3 regions of the Pseudomonas sp. LBUM1664 genome follow, and region 2 is predicted to be linked to each of the others. Evidence: predicted binding sites of a transcription regulator. Region 2 holds the regulator's gene; each other region holds the start of a gene.
What was found. Region 2 encodes sigma-54, which starts transcription at its own class of promoters, with help from an activator protein. Its sites were predicted from a motif close to ANTGGCATNNANNTTGCTNT; they were not measured.

Region 1 (5,185 bases), 1.3 Mb from region 2:
CTGCCCAGCCCTTTCTTTTTCGTCGTTATTGCCGCTTTTAGCCTTGCTGAAACGTTTCTTCAAGTCTATAAAAACCGCACAACTCCAAGAAAAGGCTGCGTTCATGACTCCGCTCAAGCTCCTCGTTACCCTTAGCGCCCTGGGCGCTGCCTCCCACGCCATGGCCTGGGATTACGTCCTGCTCGACACCGATAAAGCCGCTCAACCCTGGCAAATCACCAGCCAGCAACTCGGCGTGAAAACCGATAAACCCTTTTCCGTGTCGATGCGCACCCTGCACGGCGGCCGACAAGAAGGCGTCAGCATCGTCGACATCGACAACGGCACTATGAAGCTGTCAGTCGTCCCGACCCGTGGCATGAACGTGCTGCAGGCGTCGGTCGGCAATGTACGCATGGGCTGGGATTCGCCGGTGAAGGAAGTGGTCAATCCGGCCTTCATTGAACTCAACGGCCGTGGCGGGTTGGGCTGGCTCGAAGGTTTCAATGAACTGGTGACCCGCTGTGGCTACGAATGGGTCGGTCATCCCGGCATGGACAACGGCGAGCTGCTGACCCTGCATGGCCGTGCTGCCAACATCCCGGCCAACAAGGTGACGTTGCACATCGATGAAAAGCCTCCATACGCCATTACTCTGCGGGGTGAGCTAAAGGAGCAGGCCTTCAAGAAGGTCGACTTCTCGGTCCAGACCGAACTGGTCACCGAACCTGGCAGCGTGACCTTCGCCCTCAACGACACACTGACCAACAACGGCGACTATCCGAAGGAATACCAGGCGCTCTATCACAGCAATTTCAGCACCCCGTTCCTGGAGCAGGGCGCTCGCTTCGCGGCACCGGTCAAACAGGTCTCGCCGTTCAATGACAAGGCCAAGGGCGATTTGCCCGATTGGCAAACCTACCGAGCCCCAACCAAGGATTACGACGAAACCGTCTATAACGTCGTGCCGTACGCCGACGCCAAGGGCGACACGCTCACCGTGTTGCATAACAAGGCCGGCAGCCTCGGTGTGTCGGTGGGTTTCAACACCGGGACGCTTCCCGTGTTCTCCCTGTGGAAAAACACCGATACCCAGGGTCAGGGCTACGTGACCGGGCTGGAACCGGGTACTAGTTTTTCCTATAACCGCCACTATCAGCGACCACTGGGCCTGGTGCCCACCATCGCGGCGAAAGAGCAGAAGCAATTCCAGATCCACTACAGCCTGCTGGTGGACAAGGGCGCGGTGGATAAAGCGCTCAAGCGCATCGATGAAATCCAGAGCGGCCGGGAAACCGAGGTACGGGATACGCCGCTGGTGGACTTGACCAAACCATGATGAGGTTCAAGGTGTAGCGGGTCGATACTGCAAGGCTTCAGCCAGGTGCTCCCGGCTGATATGCCCCGCTTGCTCAAGGTCCGCCAGCGTCCGGGCGACCTTGAGCAAGCGGTGGGCAGCTCGCAGCGACAAGGTCAGCCGTTCACAAGCGGTTTCCAGCCACGTCTCATCGGCTGTGGACAGTTGGCAGTGTCGACGCAAACCCGGCAGATCCAGGAATGCGTTGGCACAGCCCTGGCGTTTTTGCTGACGGTCACGGGCTTGGGCTACCTGCTCGGCCACGGTGGCCGTATCGTCACCAGGTTCGCTCTTGGGGTTCAACGCCGTGGCTTCCCGGGCGACAGTCAGGTGTAAGTCGATACGATCCAGCAGGGGGCTGGAGAGCTTATTGCGGTAGCGCTGCACCATGTCCGGTGTACAGGAGCAACGGCCGCTGGGCTCGCCAAGGTATCCACAGGGGCAGGGATTCATCGCCGCCACCAACTGGAAGCGCGCCGGAAAACGCACTCGATCACGGGCGCGAGAAACCACGATGTGGCCTGACTCCAGCGGTTCTCTCAAGACTTCCAACACCTTGCGGTCGAACTCCGGCAGTTCATCCAGAAACAGCACGCCATGGTGGGCGAGGGTGATTTCCCCTGGTTGAGGTTTGGACCCACCGCCCACCAGCGCCGCACCGGAAGCCGAGTGGTGTGGCTGGCGAAACGGGCGTTGCGGCCAATGGCTCAACGGCACGCAACTGGCGACCGACTGAATCGCCGCGACTTCCAGGGCCTCACTTTCAGCCAACGGCGGCAACAGCCCTGGCAGACGGCTCGCCAGCAGGGTCTTGCCTGTGCCCGGTGGCCCGCTGAATAAGAGGTTATGAGCCCCCGCAGCGGCGATCAGCAACGCACGCTTGGCCCCGACCTGGCCTTGTACTTCATTCAGGTCCGGGTAGGGTTTGCTGGCCGAGAGCAGCCCGTTGGACGCAAAAAACTCGATCGCAGAGTGGCCGTTAAAGTGCGCCACCGCTTCGAGCAGATGATCCACGGCAATCACCTTCAGTCCCGACGCCAGGCAGGCTTCTTCGGCATTCGCCCGCGGCACCACCAGCGTACGCCCGGCCTTGCGCGCCGCCAGCGCTGCGGGCAATACCCCACGCACCGGCCGCACCGCGCCGGATAACGCCAGTTCGCCGAGGCATTCCACGTCGTCCAGCATCAGGGTCGGCACTTGCACGCTGGCCGCCAGGATCCCCAAGGCAATCGCCAGATCGAACCGCCCACCGTCCTTCGGCAGATCCGCCGGTGCCAGGTTCAACGTGATGCGCCGCGCCGGGAAATTCAGACCCGAATTGATGATCGCACTGCGCACCCGGTCCTTGCTTTCCTTCACTGCCGCTTCCGGCAAACCAACCATCGTCAGCGACGGCAAGCCATTGGCCAGATGGACTTCAACGGTAACGGCAGGAGCCTCCACCCCCACTTGGGCGCGGCTGTGGACAATGGCGAGCGACATGAATCGTTCCTTGAGGTGAATAGGACGCCGCATCCTGCGGTTCCTGAAGGTTAGTCGTGGGGCGGCGCTTCGGCGCGGCACTTGAAGGGGGAAATTTTGGCAGGATGTTGCGGGTAGCAGGTAAGGGCGAATCCCACGCTAATGGCGTGGGGTTTTTGGGTTCAGAGAATCCTGAAACAGTCGCAAAGCATTCCAGCACAGGGAATCGTACCGACGTTATTCGGCCTCAGCCCCGAGCTTCGCCTCCAACTCCGCCACCTTCGCCTCCAAACTCTCCAACCGTGCCCGTGTTCGGGCCAGCACCACCATCTGGCTATCGAATTCTTCCCGGCTCACCAGGTCCAGCTTGCTGAACCCGCTTTGCAGGAGGGCCTTGAGCTGGCTTTCGATTTCGCTTTTAGGGAGTGGGGTGTCGCCGCTCAAGAGGCGGGAGGCGTGGCCGCTCAGGGCGTCGAGGAGGTCTTTGGGCGCAAGCATGGCAGGTGTCCTGAAAACAATGGCGGGCAGTGTACCACGCAGTGTCTATAGTCAATTCGCAAGCAAGAGATGCACGCTTTTCGCGCACCGGGGCGGGCATGACTGCACTGTTGTTGTGCGTATCGCCCCGGTTCGAGGCGCGCCGCGAGCCGGCACAATGAGTAAAGGATTGAAATCAGAGGGTTTGGGTACAGATGGCAAGCTTTCTGCTTAGAGGCTGATGACCCATGCACTGATGCAGTCGCTGTGACGAATGCAGTGCAGCAGGCGGAGCGGGGAGTTTCGTCAGGAAAGGTTAACTGGCACCAGTCGGGTAAGTTGGGCCGACGATGCGTTACAAAGCCAGGCACTGCGCTTAGACTTGAGTCGGGTTTGTTTTCCTGGGGCAAGTCCACCAATTCGGGAGAAAGTTTCATGAAACTAGTCACTGCCATCATCAAGCCGTTCAAGTTGGACGACGTGCGCGAGTCGTTGTCCGAGATCGGCGTGCAGGGCATTACCGTTACTGAGGTCAAAGGCTTCGGTCGGCAGAAAGGTCACACCGAGCTGTATCGCGGCGCGGAATACGTGGTCGATTTCCTGCCCAAGGTGAAGATCGATGTCGCCATTGACGACAAGGATCTTGACCGGGTTATCGAGGCGATCACCAAGGCGGCCAACACCGGCAAGATTGGTGACGGAAAGATCTTTGTGGTCAATCTGGAACAGGCTATTCGCATCCGTACCGGCGAAACCGATACCGACGCCATCTAAGTCGCCAAACCCAACGCCCCAGGAGAAAACAATATGACTCTGCGTAAATTCGCAGGGCTAGGAGCCCTGTTGTCCTTCGCAATGCCTGGCCTGGCCATGGCAGAAGAAGCGGCAGCCCCAGTCCTGAACTCCGGCGACACCGCCTGGATGCTGACTGCCACGATACTTGTACTGTTCATGACCATCCCAGGCCTGGCGCTGTTCTACGGCGGCATGGTTCGGTCGAAAAACCTTCTTTCCGTGATGATGCAGTGCTTTGCCATTACCGGTCTGATCAGCATTCTGTGGGTCATTTATGGCTACAGTATCGCGTTCGACACCACGGGCATGGAGCAAGGCGTCGTCAACTTCAACTCCTTTGTCGGCGGCTTGGGCAAGGCGTTCCTGGCGGGTGTTACCCCGGCCAGCCTGACCGGCCCGACGGCGCTGTTCCCTGAAGCGGTGTTCATCACCTTCCAGATGACCTTCGCCATCATCACCCCGGCCCTGATCGTCGGCGCGTTTGCCGAGCGGATGAAGTTCTCCGCCATGCTGATCTTCATGGGCGTGTGGTTCACCCTGGTGTATGCACCGATTGCACACATGGTCTGGTCCGGCAACGGCGGCCTGCTGTGGGACTGGGGCGTGCTGGACTTCGCTGGCGGCACCGTGGTGCACATCAACGCCGGTGTCGCAGGCCTGGTGGCGTGCCTGGTATTGGGTAAGCGCAAAGGCTTCCCGACTACGCCAATGGCGCCGCATAACCTGGGTTACACCCTGATGGGCGCAGCCATGCTGTGGGTCGGCTGGTTCGGCTTCAACGCCGGTTCTGCCGTCGCCGCCAACGGCACCGCTGGCATGGCGATGCTGGTTACCCAGATTGCCACCGCTGCGGCGGCGCTGGGCTGGATGTTTGCCGAGTGGATCACCCACGGCAAGCCAAGCGCACTGGGCATTGCCTCAGGCGTGGTGGCGGGTCTGGTTGCGATTACGCCGGCTGCCGGCACCGTGGGCCCGATGGGCGCCCTGGTCATCGGCCTGGCGGCGGGCGTGGTGTGCTTCTTCTGCGCCACCACCCTTAAGCGCAAACTCGGCTATGACGACTCCCTGGACGCCTTCGGCGTGCATGGCATTGGCGGCATCCTCGGCGCGATCCTG
Region 2 (5,185 bases):
ACACCAAGCCCGTGCAGGGCTACGGGGTGACTATCCAGTATCACGCTTCCCAAGATCGCGTTGTACTGATCGACCGCGCCAAGGTCATCGACAAAGACGGCAACACCACCCAAGGCGAGAAAATCGTCTACGACACGAACAAAAAACTGGCCAGCGCCGGTCGTGCCACGGGTAACAAGGTGACCGAGCAGCGCCCACGGATCGACATGGTGATCCAGCCTAAAAAGAAAACCGAGCAGAAGGCCCAGTAATGGCAACTCTGAAAGCTCAGCACCTGGCCAAGAGCTACAAGAGCCGTCAAGTCGTACGTGACGTCAGCCTGTCCATCGACAGCGGCCAGATCGTCGGCCTGCTCGGCCCCAACGGCGCGGGCAAGACTACCTGCTTCTACATGATCGTCGGCCTGGTCCAGGCCGATCAGGGTCGCGTGCTGATCGACGACCTGGACGTCAGCCACCAGCCGATGCACGGCCGGGCAAAGGCCGGTATCGGCTATCTGCCGCAAGAAGCGTCGATCTTCCGCAAACTGTCGGTTGCCGACAACATCATGGCGATCCTCGAGACCCGCAAGGAGCTCGACAAGGCTGGCCGCCGCCAGGAGCTGGAAAGCCTGTTGCAGGAATTCCACATCAACCACATTCGCGACAACCTGGGTATGAGCCTGTCCGGTGGCGAACGGCGACGCGTGGAAATTGCCCGCGCCCTGGCCACCGCACCGAAATTCATCCTGCTCGACGAACCGTTCGCCGGTGTGGATCCGATCTCGGTGGGCGACATCAAGCAGATCATCCACCACCTCAAGGCCAAGGGGATCGGCGTGCTGATCACCGACCACAACGTGCGTGAGACGCTGGATATCTGTGAAACCGCCTATATCGTCAATGACGGCCAGCTGATCGCCGAAGGCGACTCCGCCACCATCCTGGCCAATGAACTGGTCAAGGAAGTGTATCTGGGCCATGAGTTCCGCCTGTAAGCACAAAGTGTCTGGCGAATCGCCCGGGCGTCGTTTAATTTTATTACGGCGACGCCCTAGGCAAACACTCCAGTTTCAGGCATATAATTTGCTTATGTTTGGCGCTTCGGCGCCCTGTAGTGGATGGCGCATGTGCGCCGGCGAATTAAGGTGTTAAGCCCCAGCCATGAAACCATCGCTAGTCTTGAGAATGGGCCAGCAGCTGACGATGACACCGCAGCTGCAACAGGCCATCCGCCTGCTCCAATTGTCGACCCTGGACCTGCAACAGGAAATCCAGGAGGCCCTGGAGTCCAATCCGATGCTCGAACGCCAGGAAGAAGGCGACGACTTCGACAACACCGATCCGCTGGCCGACAACGTCGAGCAAAAAACCAGTACCGAAATCCCGGAACCGTCCTACCAGGAAGCCGCCCCGACGGTGGATAACCTTGAGGATGGCGAATGGAACGAACGCATCCCCAATGACCTGCCGGTGGACACGGCCTGGGAAGACGTCTACCAGACCAGCGCCAGCAGCCTGCCAAGCGGCGATGACGACGAGTGGGACTTCACCACCCGCACCTCCGCTGGCGAGAGCCTGCAAAGCCATCTGCTGTGGCAGCTGAACCTGTCGCCGATGTCCGACACCGATCGCCTGATCGCCGTGACCCTGATCGATTGCATCAATAATCAGGGCTACCTGGACGAAACGCTCGAAGAAATCCTCGAAGCCTTCGACCCCGAGCTGGACATCGAACTGGACGAGATCGAAGCCGTCCTGCACCGCATTCAGCAATTCGAGCCGGCCGGCATCGGCGCCCGTAACCTGGGCGAGTGCCTGCTGCTGCAACTGCGCCAGTTATCCGCCAAGACGCCTTGGCTGGCCGAAGCCAAGCGGCTGGTCACCGATTACATCGACCTGCTGGGTGGTCGCGACTACAGCCAACTGATGCGGCGCATGAAGCTCAAGGAAGATGAACTGCGCCAGGTGATCGAACTGGTCCAGAGCCTCAACCCGCGCCCGGGCTCGCAGATCGAGTCCACCGAACCCGAATACGTGGTGCCCGACGTGATCGTGCGCAAGCACAACGATCGCTGGCTGGTGGAACTGAACCAGGAATCGGTGCCCAAGCTGCGGGTCAACGCCCAGTACGCAGGCTTTGTAAGGCGCGCTGACACCAGCGCCGACAACACCTTCATGCGCAACCAGTTGCAGGAAGCGCGCTGGTTCATCAAGAGCCTGCAAAGTCGCAACGAAACCTTGATGAAAGTAGCCACCCAGATCGTCGAGCATCAGCGCGGCTTCCTGGAGTACGGCGACGAAGCGATGAAACCGTTGGTCCTGCATGACATCGCCGAGGCGGTTGGCATGCACGAGTCGACGATTTCGCGGGTGACCACCCAGAAATTCATGCATACCCCTCGGGGCATCTATGAATTGAAATACTTTTTCTCCAGCCACGTCAGCACCTCCGAAGGCGGTGAATGCTCGTCCACGGCCATCCGCGCGATCATCAAAAAACTGGTAGCGGCGGAAAATCAGAAAAAGCCGTTGAGTGACAGCAAGATCGCTGGTTTACTGGAGGCACAAGGCATTCAGGTGGCCCGCCGTACCGTCGCCAAATACCGCGAATCCTTAGGGATCGCACCTTCGAGCGAACGCAAGCGGTTGATGTAACAGGCCACGCCACAGCGTTCCAGTGGCAGGTATTTCTGCCTGCCGCTTTATGCACTGGCAACGAAGGAGAAGCTGTATGCAAGTCAACATCAGTGGACACCAACTGGAAGTGACCGAGCCCCTGCGCACCTACATCGGCGAAAAACTCGACCGATTAGAAAGGCATTTCGACAAGATCACCAACGTGCAAGTCACGATGAACGTCGAGAAGCTGCTGCAGAAAATCGAAGCCACGCTGCATATCCCCGGCGGAGAAGTGGTCGCCAACGCGGAGCACACCGACATGTACGCCGCAATTGACCTGCTGACCGACAAGCTGGATCGCCAACTCAAAAAGCATAAGGAAAAGACCCAAAGCCTCCTTCAGGGCGCAACCGGTCGTTAACCCCCCCAATCCATGATCCGACTAGAATCCATCCTGACCCCCGGCCGTTCCCTGGTGAACGTGCCGGGTGGCAGTAAAAAGAAAGCCCTAGAACAAATCGCCGACCTGATCGGCCGCGAAGTGCCGGACCTGAAAAGGCAGGACGTCTTCGAGGCCTTGATCGCCCGTGAAAAACTCGGTTCCACCGGTTTTGGCAACGGCATCGCCATCCCTCACTGCCGCCTCAAAGGTTGTACCGCGCCAATCAGCGCGCTGTTGCACCTTGAAGCCGCCATAGATTTCGACGCCATCGACGGCGCACCGGTCGACCTGCTGTTTGTACTGCTGGTTCCGGAAGCGGCGACCGATGCGCACCTTGAGCTGCTGCGCCAGATCGCCAGCATGCTGGACCGCAAGGAAGTACGCGAAAAACTGCGCAGCGCACCGAGCAACCAGGCCTTGTATCAGGTAGTCCTGGACGAGCAGAGCGGTCATTAACATGCGCATGATCATCGTCAGTGGCCGCTCCGGCTCCGGTAAAAGCACCGCCCTCAATGTGCTTGAGGACAGCGGCTACTATTGCATCGACAACCTGCCAGCCGGCCTGCTGCCGGAACTGGCCGAGCGCGCCCTGATCCACACCGAACTGGCGCAACCCTTGGTGGCGGTGTCCATCGATGCACGCAACCTGCCGAGCCATCTGTCGCGGTTTCCTGAACTGCTCGAGGAAGTGCGCAACCGGCATATCCAGTGCGATGTGCTGTACCTGGATGCCGATGAAGAGACACTGCTCAAGCGCTTTTCCGAAACCCGCCGGCGCCACCCGCTGAGCAACGCCAGCCGCTCCCTGGCCGAAGCCATCCATGACGAAAGCCAGCTGCTGAGTCCGATCGCCGACCTGGCGGACCTGAAGGTCAACACCACGAACCTGAACCTGTATCAGTTGCGCGACACCATCAAGTTGCGCCTGCTGAACCAGCCGGAGCCGGGCACGGCGTTCCTGGTGGAGTCGTTCGGTTTCAAGCGTGGCATGCCGGTAGACGCCGACCTGGTGTTCGATGTGCGCTGCCTGCCCAACCCTTATTGGAAACCGGAATTGCGTGAGCAATCCGGGCTCGACCAGCCGGTGGTCGACTACCTGGCTGCCCAGCCGGATGTCGAGGACATGTATCAGGACATCTCCAGCTACCTGCTCAAATGGCTGCCCCGCTTCGCCGCGAGCAACCGTGCCTACGTCACAATCGCCATCGGCTGTACCGGAGGCCATCACCGCTCCGTCTACCTGACCGAACGCCTGGGTCAGCTCCTGCAACAATCCCTGAAGAACGTCCAGGTTCGCCACCGCGACCTCAGCTAAAGGATTCACATCGCGATGCCTGCTCAGGAAATTGAAATCATCAACAAGCTGGGTCTGCATGCCCGTGCGTCGGCCAAGTTCGTCGGGGTTGCAGGCCAGTTCAAGGACACCAGCATCAGAGTCGGCCGCACGCCGGAGTCCACGATCGACGGTAAAAGCATCATGGCGATGATGATGCTCGCCGCCGGCAAGGGCACCAAGATCTACCTGGAAACTGAAGGTGAGCAGGCACAAGAAGCAATGGATGCGCTGAAGGCCCTGATCAACAACTTTTTCGACGAAGGTGGATAACCCCACCCCCTGTTGCTCTGTTCGACTATCAGGCCAACGCCGTATCCATCACCATCATCAAACAAAACCCCACCAGCAACCCCAGGCTCGCCAGCTTCTCGTGACCGTTGCGACGGGATTCGGGAATGACCTCATGGGTCACCACCAGCAACATCGCCCCGGCCGCAAGCGCCAGCCCCAAGGGCAACAGCAGTTCGGCCAGGCTTACCAGCCAGGCGCATAGCAGCGCGAACACTGGCTCGACCAGCCCAGACGCGGCGCCAATCAGGAACGCCTTGACCCGCGACATCCCGGCCGTGGCCAACACCAGTGCGATCACCAATCCTTCAGGTACATCCTGCAAAGCGATACCCATCGCCAGGCTGTCGGCATCGGGCATGCCGCCGCCCGCCGACACGCCGACGGCCATCCCTTCCGGAATGTTGTGGGCAATAATGGCAAACACGAACAACCAGATCCGCGGCGCGATCATCAAACGCCCAGGTACCTCTACCAGCCTTTCTGGCGTAGAGGACACCTTGCGATCTACCAAGTACA
Region 3 (5,185 bases), 2.9 Mb from region 2:
TCATGGTGTGTTCCTGGATCGAATAGGTGAAAACGTCGATGCACCCACGCTAAAGCAAAGCTGCGCTGTGCAACAGACTCAATTAAGGTCAAAAGTCGCGGTTCACGCAGCTTTTGGCGGAAATTTCGGTGCGTGCAAGCCCAGTTCGCGACCGCGCTTGACCATGCCCATGATGTCTTCGTGGGCCAGGTCGAACAGGCGTTTGAGTTCGGGCAGCACGAAATACAAGGGCTGCAGGATGTCGATGCGATACGGCGTGCGCATGGCTTCCAGCGGATCGAAGGCTTGATGCTCCGGTTCGTCGGACAGGCAGTACACGGTTTCCTTGGGCGAAGACAGGATGCCGCCACCGTAGATGCGCCGGCCTTGAGGGGTGTCCACCAGGCCGAACTCGATGGTCATCCAGTACAGGCGCGCCAGGTAGACGCGTTCTTCCTTGGAAGCCTGTAGGCCGAGTTTGCCGTAGGTGTGGGTGAATTCGGCAAACCAGGGATTGGTCAGCAGCGGACAGTGGCCGAAGATCTCGTGGAAAATATCCGGCTCTTGCAGGTAATCCAGTTCTTCACGGGTACGAATGAAGGTCGCGACTGGAAACTGTTTGCTGGCGAGTAATTCGAAGAAGGTCTGGAAGGGAATCAGCGCCGGTACCCGGGCGACTTGCCAGCCCGTGGTCTCGCCGAGCACTTTGTTGATCTCACCCAACTGCGGGATGCGGTCGTGGGGCAGGCCAAGCTTGTCGATGCCGTCCAGGTATTCCTGGCAAGCACGGCCTTCGATGACTTTCAGCTGGCGGGTGATCAGCGTATTCCACACCGCATGTTCTTCGGCGGGGTAGTGGATAAAACCTTGCGCATCGGGCTCGCGGGCCACGTACTGCGTCTGCTTCATGCTGCTCTCCTGCTGATTTCCCTCAAGGGAAGGCGTGTTGTTGTTATGTCCAGCGATGCATTAGAGATAACCCGAGGCAGGCGTGTGCGCAGTAGACAAGCGGTGTTCCATAAGGCCGACGGATCGGAGTTTCGTAAAGTTTTCGTTACGGATTGGGTGGCTATCCCGCGCTGTAGCGATTTTCAGGTGGGAATCGGCCTACAGCTGTCACATAATCTTGACGATTATTTATGCGCTCAGGCAGAAAAACGCCGGACGTGCCTCTCTCTTTAATACGCATCGGGCCTTTTTATGCGCATCAAAGTCCATTGCCAGAACCGCATCGGCATCCTGCGAGACATCCTCAACCTGCTCATGGAATACGGCATCAACGTCGCCCGCGGCGAAGTGGGTGGCGAGCATGGCAATGCGATTTACCTGCACTGCCCGAACCTGATCAATATTCAGTTTCAGGCGTTGCGTCCGAAATTCGAAGGCATTGCCGGGGTGTTCGGCGTCAAGCGCGTAGGGCTGATGCCCAGCGAACGTCGGCATATGGAGCTCAATGCGCTGCTCGGCGCCCTGGAGTTTCCGGTGTTGTCCATCGACATGGGCGGCTCCATCGTCGCGGCCAATCGGGCGGCGGCGCAGTTGCTCGGGGTGCGGGTGGACGAGGTGCCGGGGATTCCCCTGTCCCGGTATGCCGAGGATTTCGACCTGCCGGAACTGGTTCGCGCCAACCAGTCGCGCATCAACGGGCTAAGGGTCAAGGTCAAGGGTGATGTGTTTTTGGCCGATATCGCCCCGCTGCAATCGGAGCACGACGACAGCGAGGCCATGGCCGGGGCGGTACTGACGCTGCATCGGGCTGACCGGGTGGGCGAGCGTATCTATAACGTGCGCAAGCAGGAACTGCGTGGTTTCGACAGTATTTTCCAGAGTTCGAAGGTGATGGCGGCGGTGGTTCGGGAGGCCCGGCGCATGGCGCCGCTGGATGCGCCGCTGTTGATAGAAGGCGAAACCGGCACCGGCAAGGAATTGCTGGCCCGCGCCTGTCACCTGGCGAGCCCGCGGGGGCAATCACCGCTGATGGCGCTCAACTGTGCCGGGCTGCCGGAGTCCATGGCCGAGACCGAACTGTTTGGCTACGGCCCCGGAGCGTTCGAAGGCGCTCGTGCGGAAGGTAAGCTCGGTCTGCTGGAGTTGACGTCCGGGGGAACGCTGTTTCTCGACGGAGTCGGGGAAATGAGCCCGCGCTTGCAGGTGAAACTGCTGCGCTTTTTGCAGGACGGTTGCTTCCGTCGTGTAGGCAGTGATGAAGAGGTGTACCTGGACGTCCGGGTGATTTGCGCAACCCAGGTCGACTTGTCCGAGCTCTGCGCCCGGGGGGAATTCCGTCAGGATTTGTACCACCGCCTGAACGTGCTTTCCCTGCACATACCGCCGTTGCGCGAATGCCTCGATGGCCTGACGCCGTTGGTGGAGCATTTTCTTGACCAGGCCAGTCGCCAGATTGGCTGTCCACTGCCGAAACTGGCCCCGGCGGCGATGGACCGCCTCAGTCACTACCACTGGCCGGGCAACGTCCGACAACTGGAAAACGTGCTGTTCCAGGCCGTTTCCCTGTGCGACGGCGGGACGGTGAAGGCCGAGCACATTCGCCTGCCAGACTACGGCGTGCGCCAACCCCTTGGCGATTTTTCCCTTGAGGGTGGACTGGACGAAATCGTCGGGCGTTTCGAGAAAGCGGTGCTGGAGCGCCTGTACTCCGAACACCCCAGCAGCCGGCAACTGGGCAAGCGATTGGGGGTTTCCCATACCACCATTGCCAACAAGTTGCGCGAGTATGAAGTGGGCAAGGACCCCGCCTGAGCTGTCGCCGTGGTGCTCCCTCGCCACAGGGGATCGTGCCAGGTGTCATAGGCCGGTACTTGCCGTAAGCGGCACAACACCGCCGGTTTTTCGTCTTCGATACATTTCAAAAATCCCTCCAGATCCCTTAAGTCCTTTGTTTACAAGGCCCTGCGGCGCCAGAAAAAAGTTGGTCTGCAAATTGCTTATGGCTCAGCAGTACAGCAGTGGACGGCAAACGTCCGGCATGCAGAGGAACGACAGTGGACAAGTACCTTTATGTGGCAATGACCGGTGCCAGCCAGAACGCACTGGCGCAACGGGCTCATGCCAACAACCTGGCGAACATTTCCACCAACGGTTTTCAGAAAGACCTGGAGCAGGCGCGCTCGATGCCGGTGTTTGGCGACAGCTTTCCGGCGCGGGCATTTGCCATGTCCGAGCGTCCAGCCACCGACTTCAGTCCGGGTGCGCTGATTGAAACCGGTCGTGACCTCGACGTGGCGGTCAGCGGGCCGGGCTGGATGGCTGTGCAGAATCCCGAGGGCGGTGAAAGTTATGTGCGCACCGGCAGCCTCAACGTTGACGCCCTGGGCGTGCTGCGCGCCGGTAACGGCATGGCAGTGATGGGCAACGGTGGTCCGATCGCCGTGCCGCCAGAGCAGAAAATCGAAATCGGCCAGGACGGCACCATCAGCATCCGCTCCATGGGCGAAGGCCCGAGCGTCGTCGCTCAAGTTGACCGCATCAAGCTGGTCAACCCGGACCTCAAGAACATGACCAAGGGCCTGGACGGCTCGATCCGTACCAAAGACGGCCAGGCCGCTCCGGTCGACGCCAACGTGCAGTTGGTGTCGGGCTTCCAGGAAGCGAGCAACGTCAATGCGGTGGATGAGATGACGTCGGTGCTGGCCCTCTCCAAGCAGTTCGAGCTTCACATCAAGATGATGAACACCGCTAAAGAAGGCGACGAAGCCATGGCTCGGGTCTTGCAGATCTAATCATTAATTACAGCGTCGCGCCGAAAAACAGGCGTACGAGGAGAATCGAATGCTTCCGGCTCTATGGGTTGCCAAAACAGGTTTGTCCGCCCAGGACACCAACCTGACCACCATTTCCAACAACCTGGCGAACGTCTCGACCACGGGTTTCAAACGTGATCGCGCTGAATTCCAGGACCTGCTGTACCAGATCAAGCGTCAGCCAGGTGCCCAGTCGACCCAGGACAGCGAATTGCCATCGGGCCTGCAAGTGGGTACGGGTGTGCGCATTGTCGGCACCCAGAAAAACTTCAACTCCGGCAGCCTGCAAACCACTGAGCAGCCGCTGGACATGGCCGTCGACGGTCGCGGTTTCTTCCAGATCCTGCAGCCCGATGGCACCACGGCCTACACCCGTGACGGTACGTTCCACCTCGACTCCACCGGCCAGATCGTCAATGCCAGCGGTTTCGCCCTGGAGCCGGCCATCGTCATCCCGAACGACGCCCAGACCTTCACCGTGGGTCGCGACGGCACGGTGTCCGTTACTGTGGCGGGCAATGCGGCGTCGCAAGTGATCGGCAACCTGCAGACCGCTGACTTCATCAACCCGGGCGGCCTGCAAGCGGCAGGCAACAACTTGTTCCTGGAAACCGCCTCCAGCGGCGCGCCGCAAGTTGGCACGCCAGGCCTGAACGGTTTCGGTACCACGCTGCAGAACACCCTGGAAACCTCCAACGTGAGCACCGTGGAGGAGATGGTCAACATGATCACCACCCAGCGCGCCTACGAAATGAACTCCAAGGTGATCTCCACCGCCGACCAGATGCTCTCGTTCGTTACGCAGAATCTGTAATCACGTCTAGTAAGGCGGCCTGAGGTCGCCTGCAACACCAAGAGGTAGGGTCATGAATCGCTTCGTATCTGTTCTGGCACTGAGTGGGATCACCGCGCTCGCGGGCTGTGTTGCGCCAACGGCCAAGCCCAATGACCCGTATTACGCTCCGGTGTTGCCGCGCACGCCGTTGCCGGCTGCCGCCAACAACGGTTCGATCTACCAGGCCGGTTTCGAGCAGAATCTGTACAGCGACCGCAAGGCATACCGGGTCGGTGACATCATCACCATCACCCTGAACGAGAGCACCAAGGCCAGCAAGGCCGCCAAGTCGGAGATCGACAAGACCAGCGATACCAGCGTCGGCCTGACGTCGTTGTTCGGCTCCAGCCTCACTACCAATAACCCACTCGGTGGCAGCGACCTGAGCCTCAACGCCGGTTACAACTCCGACCGGGCCACCAAGGGCGATAGCAAGGCTAACCAGAGCAACAGCCTGACCGGTTCGATCACCGTGACCGTCGCCGACGTGTTGCCTAACGGCATCATCGCCGTGCGTGGCGAGAAGTGGCTGACTCTCAACTCCGGTGACGAGCTGGTGCGCATCTCCGGCATGGTTCGCGCCGATGACATCGCCACCGACAACACCGTT

Region 1: a site for sigma-54 is predicted at 3,489-3,508, ahead of glnK (P-II family nitrogen regulator). Genes of this name have one in related genera too.
Region 3: a site for sigma-54 is predicted at 2,908-2,927, ahead of ACA047_RS08650 (flagellar basal body rod protein FlgF). Genes of this name have one in related genera too.

What each region holds. Positions count from the first base shown of each region.
Region 1 covers NZ_CP166791.1:204,988-210,172, forward strand. Annotated here, with positions in the region: gene ACA047_RS00920 (hypothetical protein) at 1-105, opposite strand, end outside; gene ACA047_RS00925 (aldose 1-epimerase family protein) at 104-1,318, shown strand; gene ACA047_RS00930 (YifB family Mg chelatase-like AAA ATPase) at 1,325-2,818, opposite strand; gene ACA047_RS00935 (accessory factor UbiK family protein) at 3,035-3,295, opposite strand; gene glnK (P-II family nitrogen regulator) at 3,710-4,048, shown strand; gene ACA047_RS00945 (ammonium transporter) at 4,082-5,185, shown strand, end outside.
Region 2 covers NZ_CP166791.1:5,299,645-5,304,829, forward strand. Annotated here, with positions in the region: gene lptA (lipopolysaccharide transport periplasmic protein LptA) at 1-251, shown strand, start outside; gene lptB (LPS export ABC transporter ATP-binding protein) at 251-976, shown strand; gene ACA047_RS24790 (RNA polymerase factor sigma-54) at 1,143-2,636, shown strand; gene hpf (ribosome hibernation-promoting factor, HPF/YfiA family) at 2,713-3,021, shown strand; gene ptsN (PTS IIA-like nitrogen regulatory protein PtsN) at 3,034-3,498, shown strand; gene rapZ (RNase adapter RapZ) at 3,500-4,357, shown strand; gene ACA047_RS24810 (HPr family phosphocarrier protein) at 4,373-4,648, shown strand; gene ACA047_RS24815 (ZIP family metal transporter) at 4,677-5,185, opposite strand, start outside.
Region 3 covers NZ_CP166791.1:1,805,412-1,810,596, forward strand. Annotated here, with positions in the region: gene ACA047_RS08635 (4a-hydroxytetrahydrobiopterin dehydratase) at 1-4, opposite strand, end outside; gene phhA (phenylalanine 4-monooxygenase) at 103-888, opposite strand; gene ACA047_RS08645 (sigma-54-dependent transcriptional regulator) at 1,180-2,739, shown strand; gene ACA047_RS08650 (flagellar basal body rod protein FlgF) at 2,982-3,719, shown strand; gene flgG (flagellar basal-body rod protein FlgG) at 3,769-4,554, shown strand; gene flgH (flagellar basal body L-ring protein FlgH) at 4,607-5,185, shown strand, end outside.